One region of the Streptomyces sp. CS113 genome, then DNA from elsewhere that is predicted to be linked to it. Evidence: riboswitches for the same ligand, from Rfam matches in the RefSeq annotation. Region 1 holds a riboswitch; the other holds the start of a gene.

Region 1 (4,899 bases):
ATCTCGACATGGATGCCTTCTTCGCCTCGGTGGAGCAGGCGTCCAAGCCGAGCCTGCGCGGAAAGGCCGTGGTGGTGGGCGGCCTCGGACCGCGCGGCGTGGTCGCCACCTGTTCGTACGAGGCCCGGGTGTTCGGCGTGCACTCCGCGATGCCGATGGGCCAGGCCCGTCGGCTCGCGCCGCACGCCGCCTACCTCGTTCCGCGCTTCGAGCTCTACCGGTCGATCAGCGAGCAGGTGATGCGGCTGCTGCGGGAGCTGTCGCCGCTGGTGGAGCCGCTGAGCCTGGACGAGGCCTTCGTGGACCTGGAGGCCGGCGGCACGGCCCGGGACGCCGAGACGGCGCGGCTGGCCGGGGCGAAGCTGCGCACGGACATCCGCACCGTCACCGGCCTCACCGGGTCCGTGGGCCTCGCCGCCTCCAAGATGCTCGCCAAGATCGCCTCGGAACAGGCCAAGCCCGACGGACTGGTGCTCATCCCGCCCGGGACGGAGCGGGCCATGCTGGAGCCGATGACGGTGCGCACGCTGCCCGGCGTGGGCCCGGCCACGGGAGACCATCTGCGGCGCGCCGGGATCACCACGGTCGGCGAGATCGCCGAGGCGGGCGAGGACGAGCTGGTGCGGTTGCTGGGCAAGGCGCACGGCCACGCGCTGTACGCCATGGCGCTCGCGCGGGACGAGCGGCCGGTGGTGGCCGAGCGGGAGACCAAGTCGGTGTCGGTCGAGGACACCTACGACGTGGACATCCACGACCGGGTGCGGGTCGGCGTCGAGGTGGGACGGCTCGCGGACCGCTGCGTGCGGCGGCTGCGCGCCTCCGGCCTGTCCGGGCGGACCATCGTGCTCAAGGTGCGCAGATACGACTTCTCCACGCTGACCCGCTCCGAGACCCTGCGCGGGCCCACCGACGACCCCGCGGTGGTGCGCGAGGCGGCCGCGCGACTGCTGGACTCGGTGGACACCACGGGCGGCGTGCGGCTGCTCGGCGTGGGAGTCAGCGGGCTCGCCGACTACACGCAGGAGGACCTGTTCGCGCAGGCCGCGGAGGGGCGGGCCGAGGAACTGGCCGAGGAGCCCGAGACCGCGCCCGCCGAGGAGCACAGACCCTCGCCCACCGAGCGGCGGTGGCCGGCGGGGCACGACGTGCGGCACACGGAGCTGGGGCACGGCTGGGTGCAGGGCAGCGGTCTCGGGCGGGTCACCGTGCGATTCGAGACGCCGTACTCGGAGGTCGGGCGGGTGCGGACCTTCCCGGTGGACGACCCGGAGCTGACACCGGCGGATCCGCTGCCGCTGGTCGCCGCCGCGGAGGGCGGCGAGGGTGGCGAGGGCGGTCAGCCGTCGTCGTTGCCCCTGCCGGCCAGCTTGCCGAAGTCGTGGTCGGGGGGCGGGGGACCGGCGGCCACGTCCAAGCCGTAGTGGTGGTACAGCTGGAGTTCCTGTTCCGGCGAGAGGTGCCGGCCGACGCCGAAGTCGGGCGCCTCCTTGATCAGGGCCCGGTCGAAGGGCACGCGCAGGGCGCCGTCGACCAGCTCGCTGGGCTCCAGGGGGACGAAGGCGTCCCTGCTGAAGAGGCCGGTCCGTATCGCCGCCCACTCGGGGACGCCGGTGGCATCGTCGAGGTAGACCTCGTCCACGGTGCCGATCCTGGTGCCGTCGCGGTCGAACGCCTTGCGGCCGATCAGGTTCCGCGGATCGATGTCAGTACGCACGGGGCCCTCCACTTGATCGCACCACTGGGCCGGATGTGGTCGCACCAGCCGCCTAATCATCCGTAAGTACTACAAAAAGGCACAAGGGCTCGGTCGGCCACTCGAAGTCCGTGCGGCGGCCTCGCTGGTACGCTGGCAAACGGCTGCTGACCCCGCGCGGGAGAGTCCTCCGGACACCACCGGAGGCGCCGAAGGAGCAAATCCTCCCCGGAATCTCTCAGGCTCACGTACCGCACGGACGAGGTCACTCTGGAAAGCAGAGCGGGTGTCGACGGCTTCCGCTCTCACCGACGGTGAAAGCCGGGAGAGCCCCAGGGCTCGCCCGGTGAAGCTCTCAGGTTGAGATGACAGAGGGGGAGGCCGTCCGGGTACCCGCGCCGTGGTGCCCCTCGAAGGTCGTCAGACCAGGAGGCCTCCGCAATGACCGCCCACCGCACTCCGCTCTCCGAGCTCGAACAGGCCATGCCCTTCGAGCAGCGCCACATCGGCCCCGACCACGAGGCCCGGGCCAAGATGCTCGCGCAGGTCGGTTACGGTTCGCTCGACGAACTGACGGCCGCCGCGGTGCCGGATGTGATCAAGAACGCCGACCGGCTGGACCTGCCGGGCGCGCGCTCCGAGGCCGAGGTGCTGGCCGAGCTGCGCTCCCTGGCCGACCGCAACCAGGTCCTCGACTCCATGATCGGCCTCGGCTACTACGGCACCTTCACCCCGCCGGTCATCCTGCGCAACGTCATGGAGAACCCGTCCTGGTACACGGCGTACACGCCGTACCAGCCGGAGATCTCCCAGGGCCGGCTCGAGGCCCTCCTGAACTTCCAGACCATGGTCGCCGAGCTGACCGGCCTGCCCACCTCCGGTGCCTCGCTGCTCGACGAGGGCACCGCCGCCGCCGAGGCGATGGCCCTGTCCCGGCGCATGGGCAAGAACAAGAAGGGCCTGTTCCTGGTCGACGCGGACACGCTGCCGCAGACCGTCGCCGTGATACAGACCCGTGCCGAGCCGACCGGCGTCGAGGTCGTCGTCGCCGACCTGAGCGAGGGCATCCCCGCCGAGGTCGCCGAGCGCGAGATCAACGGCGTCCTGATCCAGTACCCGGGCGCCTCCGGAGCCGTCCGCGACATCAAGCCGGTGATCGACCGGGCGCACGAGCTGGGCGCTCTCGTCACCGTCGCCGCCGATCTGCTCGCCCTCACGCTGCTCACCTCGCCCGGCGAGCTGGGCGCGGACATCGCCGTGGGCACCACCCAGCGCTTCGGCGTGCCGATGGGCTTCGGCGGACCGCACGCCGGCTTCATGGCGGTGCACGAGAAGTTCGCCCGCAGCCTGCCCGGCCGCCTGGTCGGCGTCTCGGTCGACGCGGACGGCAACAAGGCCTACCGCCTGGCCCTGCAAACCCGCGAGCAGCACATCCGCCGCGAGAAGGCCACCAGCAACATCTGCACCGCGCAGGTGCTGCTCGCCGTCATGGCCGGCATGTACGCCGTCTACCACGGCCCCGAGGGCCTGCGGGCCATCGCGCGGCGCACCCACCGCTACGCCACGATCACCGCCGCCGGACTCGCCGAGGGCGGTGTCGAGATCGTCCACGGCGCCTACTTCGACACGGTCACCGCGCGGGTGCCCGGCCGGGCCGCCGCGATCGTCCACGCCGCCCGCGAGAACGGCATCAACCTGCGGCTCGTCGACGCCGACCACGTGTCGTTCGCCTGCGACGAGACCACCACGCGGGCCCAGGTCGGCGGCGTGTGGCACGCCTTCGGCGTCGAGGGCGACATCGAGTCGCTGGACGCGGAGAGCGGGGAGGCGCTGCCCGAGTCGCTGCTGCGCACCGACGACTTCCTGACCCACCCCGTCTTCCACCAGCACCGCTCCGAGACCGCGATGCTGCGCTACCTGCGCCGCCTCGCCGACCGGGACTACGCGCTGGACCGCGGCATGATCCCGCTGGGCTCCTGCACGATGAAGCTCAACGCGACCACCGAGATGGAGCCGGTCACCTGGCCCGAGTTCGGCGCGCTGCACCCCTTCGCCCCCGCCGACCAGGCGCAGGGCTACCTGACCCTCATCCGCGAGCTGGAGGAGCGGCTCGCCGAGGTCACCGGGTACGACAAAGTCTCGCTCCAGCCCAACGCCGGGTCGCAGGGCGAGTTCGCCGGCCTGCTCGCCGTACGCGGCTACCACCGGGCCAACGGCGACGAGCAGCGCACCGTCTGCCTCATCCCGTCCTCCGCGCACGGCACCAACGCCGCCAGCGCCGTCATGGCGGGCATGAAGGTCGTCGTCGTCAAGACCGCCGAGGACGGCGAGATCGACGTCGAGGACCTGCGGGCCAAGATCGAGAAGCACCGCGACGAGCTGGCCGTGCTGATGATCACCTACCCCTCCACGCACGGTGTGTTCGAGGAGCACGTCGCCGACATCTGCGCGCAGGTGCACGACGCCGGCGGCCAGGTCTACGTGGACGGCGCCAACCTCAACGCCCTGGTCGGCCTCGCCAAGCCCGGCCACTTCGGCGGCGACGTCTCCCACCTGAACCTGCACAAGACCTTCTGCATCCCGCACGGCGGCGGCGGTCCCGGCGTCGGCCCCGTGGCCGTACGGTCGCACCTGGCGCCGTACCTGCCCAACCACCCGTTGCAGCCCGCGGCCGGTCCGCAGACCGGTGTCGGTCCGATCTCGGCGGCGCCGTGGGGCTCGGCCGGCATCCTGCCGATCTCCTGGTCGTACGTCCGGCTGATGGGCGGCGAGGGCCTCAAGCGGGCCACGCAGGTGGCCGTGCTGTCCGCCAACTACATCGCCAAGCGCCTGGAGCCGCACTTCCCGGTGCTCTACAACGGTCCCGGCGGGCTGGTGGCGCACGAGTGCATCATCGACCTGCGCCCGCTGACCAAGGCGACCGGCGTGAGCGTCGACGACGTCGCCAAGCGGCTGATCGACTACGGCTTCCACGCGCCGACGATGTCCTTCCCGGTGGCCGGCACGCTGATGATCGAGCCGACCGAGTCCGAGGACCTGGCCGAGCTGGACCGGTTCTGCGAGGCGATGATCGCCATCCGCGCGGAGATCGAGAAGGTCGGCTCCGGCGCCTGGCCCGCCGACGACAACCCGCTGCGCGGCGCCCCGCACACCGCGGGCGCGCTGGGCGGCGAGTGGGACCACGCGTACACGCGCGAGGAGGCCGT
Region 2 (4,899 bases), 4.5 Mb from region 1:
GCGGCGTGATCAGTCCGTCGTACAAAGAGGCGAGCATCCACCCCTTGTTGCGGGAGTCTTCAATGCATTGGCGATCTGTAGCCAGACTTGACGGGGAATGGATGCGCAACCGTGATGCTGTTTGAGGTGTTCCGTTATCCGGACAGTGGGTAACGGGGGTCGGACGCGGGCAAGTTGGGACATCGGCGACAAAGGGGGGCTTTGCGTCGTCATCTACGCGCGAAGATCGCCTCTGCCGACCGTGTTCGGCGGGGCCCGCGAGAGCCCGCGACCGTCAGTACCGGCTACCGGCCGGAGGGTATCCGTACCCGCCCGCGGGTGCCTGGGCGGGGGCGGCCGCGTGGGCCTCGCGGTCGTAGAACGGGCGCGCGTTGGCCCGCAGCCACAGGGCGACCGGGTCGTGGGCGTCGGTCATCGCCACCGTCGACACCGGCAGCCCGTCCGGCACCGCGCCGACGGACTGCTGCATCATCGCGCGCACCGCGTCGACGGCCGGCGGGGAGGTGTCGTACACGTCCAGGCCGATGGCGAGGTACGGCGCCCCGAGCGCCGGCTGCACCCAGGCGCGGCGCAGCGCGCGGACCGCCGGGGTGCGGTGGGCGTTCTGCGCGAGCAGGGCGTAGAACTGCGGGATCTCGATGGCCGGTTCGGACAGGCGCAGCGGGCCGGCGGGCTGACGGTCCAGGCCGGAGGCGATGCGGCGCAGGTCGAGCCAGGGAATGCCGACGCCGCCGCCGGGGGCGTGCGGGTTGAGCCACAGGCCGTAGTGGTCCGGGTAGAGGGCGCGGGCCACCTCCAGGCCGTCGACCACCTCGTACGACCGGTTCCAGCCACTGGCGGACAGCTCCTGGGCGGAGGTCACGCAGGGTGCGTAGCCGTAGCCGGCGACCTCCATGCTCCCGTACTGGGCGTCCGGGGAGCCGGCCTGTCCGTGCCACAGCAGCATCCAGACCTGGCCTGAGGCGGGGGTGGCGAGGGCGCGCAGCAGGGCCTCGTAGGCGTCGTAGCGCCCGGGCGTCACCTGGCGCAGCATGTGCTCGACCTGTCCGGTCGTGGTGCCGCTGGCGCTCACGCGTATCGCCCCTTCGAGAAGTTCCCCCGGTGTCGGGACCAGCTTAAGGCTCCGCCGGGTGCGGGGAGCCTTCCAGCTCGGGGTGTGCTGTCGTCTTGCGGCAGCGGGTGCGTCGTGGCCCGTCGCGCCCGCGCGGCGGAGCCGCACATGTCACCGCCCCGCGCCCCTTTCGGGGCGCTCACCTGACCGGCGTCTACAAGTCCCGGTCGTAGAAGGGCCTGACCCTTTCCCGCATCCAGTCGCAGACCGGGTCCTGGGCCGCCTCCAGGAGGATCAGGTTGACCTCCCATTTCAGGGGGGACTTGGCGAGGGCTCGGCCCAGGGCGTCCAGCGGGAGGGCGCGGGCGTCGCCCTCCCAGTGGGTGAGTTCGACGCCGACGAACAGGACCGGGTCGGCGGTCTCCACGGCGGCCAGGCAGCGGCGCGCGCTGCGTACGACGCCGGTGGCGGCGAACTCGGCGGAGGCCGCGGCCAGGAAGTCCACCGGGTCGTCCTGCCAGTCCGGCTCGAAGAGGCGGACCCGGCCGCCGGAGGAGGGCCCGTCCAGCGGGGTGCGCCCGGCCCGGCACAGCTCGGCCACGGCGGGCGGCGGCAGCGGGATGCCGACCACGCCCTCCGGGTTCACCGCGATGCCGACCTGCGGGGGCAGGCCGCGGGCGAAGTCCGCGGCGGGGGCGATGGTGTACGCCATGTGCGCCCCGGCGACCTGGCGCAACTGCTCCTCGGAGCTGAACACCGGCACGTAGGCCTGGCCGTCGATCTCCAGCGAGGGCAGGTCGAGCGGGCCGCTGTGCGGGCCGCCGCCGTTCGGCAGGGGTATCCACAGGAAGCTGCGGCCGAGGACCTCCACGATCCGGCCACCGGCCGAGGCGATGCCGAGGGATGCGGACAGCACCTCCTCCAGCTCGTTGCCTGGCCACCCGCCGTGCGGGTGGGGGTGCGCCTGTGCCGGGAAGTCCATCTGCCTACCTACCGCCTGCCTGGTACCGCCGTTCGTGGCTGAAAGGCTAACCCGTTCGATCCCGGTGCCCTACCGTGCGTCACCCCGTGAAGGCGATCCGGCGGAGGGTGTCGGCCGCCGCCCGGTCCAGGACGACCGCCGAGGTACAGCCGGCGGGCAGGGTGCCGTCGGTCACCGCGCGCAGCAGGCGGGAGTTGGCGGTGCGGTGCCGCAGGAACGCGTACCGCGAGACGCCCCGGCCGCGCTCGCGCTGGCCGGCCAGGGCCTCGCCGGGAGCGACGTCGAGGAGCAGCAGGTGCAGGGTGCCCTTCCGGCGGCGGGCCTCGCGGGCCAGCCAGCCGCGCACCCAGGCCTGGGTGCCGCAGTCGTGCACGACGACGCCCTCGCCGGAGCGCAGCGCGCGGCGCAGCCCCGCGTAGTGGGCGAGGCGGACGAGGGGGCGGTAGAGCGCGTACGGCAGGAGACGCGGCATGCGCTGGTCCCAGCGGTCGCGGGTGTCCTGGGAGTCGATGCGAGCGCCGCGCACGGTGCGCCGCATCAGCGTGGACTTGCCGCTGCCGGGCAGACCGGTGATCACCACCAGGTCCCGGGGTCCGAAGAGCAGGGCGTGCGGGCTGCGGCCGTCGCGGTCCCTCAGGTCGCGGACGACGGGTGCGGGCAGTGGGGCGCATGCCTCGGGGGCCGGGGCGGCGGGCTGCTTGGGCAGCGCGAGTCCCGAGGTCGTGGCGTACGCCGTGGTCCTGTTCACCGTGATCGTCCTCCCCTGGGGCGGTACACGAGTACCTCCCCGTCGAGTGTAAAGAGAAGGTAATGCGCGGGTCTCGCGTTTTCGTTCGCTTACTGCCACAAGCCGGTTACAAGAACAGCTCTGCCCACGGATGAGCCAGGCGTGCAATGATGGCGGCGCCAACTGCATACCGGCCGTTTGAATCCGCGCGGGAGAGTCCCCGGCCGCGCCGGGGCGCCGAAGGAGCAAGTCCCTCCCTTGAATCTCTCAGGCCCCGTTACCGCGCGGGCGAGGCACATCTGAAAAGCGGACCGCCCCCGACGGCGGTCCCACCCAAGGTGCAAGCCCTGATCGCCGTACTCCGGTGGCCGCGGCGAACCTCTCAGGTTCCGATGACAGATGGGGAGGACCGACCTCGCCCCGTCCTGTCCTGGGAGACGACCGACCGATGAGCAGTACCGAACTGCGCCGTACCGCGCTCGATGCCACGCATCGCGCCCTGGGCGCGACGATGACCGACTTCGCCGGCTGGGACATGCCCCTGCGCTACGGCTCCGAGCGCGAGGAGCACGTCGCGGTGCGCACCCGCGCCGGTCTCTTCGACCTCTCGCACATGGGTGAGATCACCGTCAGCGGGCCGCAGGCGGCCGAGCTGCTGAACTTCGCGCTGGTCGGCAACATCGGCAGCGTGAAGCCGGGCAGGGCCCGCTACACCATGATCTGCCGCGAGGACGGCGGCATCCTGGACGACCTGATCGTCTACCGGCTCGGTGGGACCGAGGCCGCGTCTTCTCAGTACATGGTGGTCGCCAACGCCTCCAACGCCCAGGTCGTGCTGGACGCGCTGACCGAGCGGGCGGCCGGCTTCGACGCCGAGGTGCGCGACGACCGGGACGCCTACGCGCTGCTCGCCGTGCAGGGCCCCGAGTCCCCGGGCATCCTCGCGTCGCTCACCGACGCCGACCTGGACGGCCTGAAGTACTACGCCGGTCTGCCCGGCACGGTCGCCGGCGTCCCGGCGCTGATCGCGCGCACCGGTTACACCGGCGAGGACGGCTTCGAGCTGTTCGTGAAGCCGGAGCACGCCGTCGAGCTGTGGCAGGCGCTGACCAAGGCGGGTGAGGGCGCCGGGCTGATCGCGTGCGGCCTGTCCTGCCGGGACACGCTCCGCCTGGAGGCGGGCATGCCGCTGTACGGCAACGAGCTGTCGACCGCGCTGACGCCGTTCGACGCCGGTCTGGGCCGGGTGGTGAAGTTCGAGAAGGAGGGCGACTTCGTCGGGCGCGCCGCGCTGACCGAGGCCGCTTCCCGGGCGGAGCAGAACCCGCCCCGCGTCCTGGTCGGCCTGGTCGCCGAGGGCCGCCGGGTGCCGCGCGCCGGGTACCCGGTCGTCGCCGGCGGCGAAGTGATCGGCGAGGTCACCTCCGGCGCCCCGTCCCCGACGCTGGGCAAGCCGATCGCCATGGCGTACGTCGACCCCGCGCACGCGGCTCCCGGCACCGAGGGCGTCGGCGTGGACATCCGGGGCAGCCACGAGCCGTACGAGGTCGTGGCGCTGCCGTTCTACAAGCGCCAGAAGTAGACACTGGGCGGCGGCCCTCCCCGGCAGCCCCCCGCGTCGCACCGGGCGCACCCCCGCCCCACCACCCCCTTCACCAGCCACTTCCTCGCGTACAGGAGAATTCAGGCCATGAGCAACCCCCAGCAGCTGCGCTACAGCAAGGAGCACGAGTGGCTGTCGGGCGCCGAGGACGGCGCCTCGACGGTCGGCATCACGGAGCACGCGGCCAACGCGCTCGGTGACGTCGTCTTCGTGCAGCTTCCCGAGGTCGGCGACTCGGTGACCGCGGGCGAGACCTGCGGCGAACTGGAGTCGACCAAGTCCGTCTCCGACCTGTACTCCCCCGTCTCCGGTGAGGTCACCGCGGTCAACGAGGACGTCGTCAACGACCCGTCGCTGGTGAACAGCGCCCCCTTCGAGGGCGGCTGGCTGTTCAAGGTGCGGATCACGGACGAGCCGGCCGACCTGCTCTCCGCCGACGAGTACACCGCCTTCACCGCCGGCTGAGGAGTCCCGACCGCATGTCGCTTCTGAACACACCCCTGCACGAGCTGGACCCCGACGTCGCCGCCGCCGTC

Evidence for each region. Region 1 has a riboswitch for glycine ahead of gcvP (aminomethyl-transferring glycine dehydrogenase). Riboswitches for the same ligand answer to the same signal wherever they lie in the genome.
Region 2: another riboswitch for glycine. It lies ahead of gcvT (glycine cleavage system aminomethyltransferase GcvT); the one in region 1 lies ahead of gcvP (aminomethyl-transferring glycine dehydrogenase).

The regions. Positions count from the first base shown of each region.
Region 1 is NZ_KZ195574.1:7,207,882-7,212,780, forward strand. Features, by position in the region: gene B9W62_RS32440 (DNA polymerase IV) at 1-1,421, shown strand, start outside; gene B9W62_RS32445 (PRC-barrel domain-containing protein) at 1,337-1,714, opposite strand; glycine riboswitch at 1,862-1,957, shown strand; gene gcvP (aminomethyl-transferring glycine dehydrogenase) at 2,135-4,899, shown strand, end outside.
Region 2 is NZ_KZ195574.1:2,715,940-2,720,838, forward strand. Features, by position in the region: gene B9W62_RS11675 (enhanced serine sensitivity protein SseB C-terminal domain-containing protein) at 275-1,072, opposite strand; gene B9W62_RS11680 (enhanced serine sensitivity protein SseB) at 1,266-2,033, opposite strand; gene B9W62_RS11685 (AAA family ATPase) at 2,113-2,781, opposite strand; glycine riboswitch at 2,960-3,053, shown strand; gene gcvT (glycine cleavage system aminomethyltransferase GcvT) at 3,209-4,342, shown strand; gene gcvH (glycine cleavage system protein GcvH) at 4,451-4,828, shown strand; gene glyA (serine hydroxymethyltransferase) at 4,843-4,899, shown strand, end outside.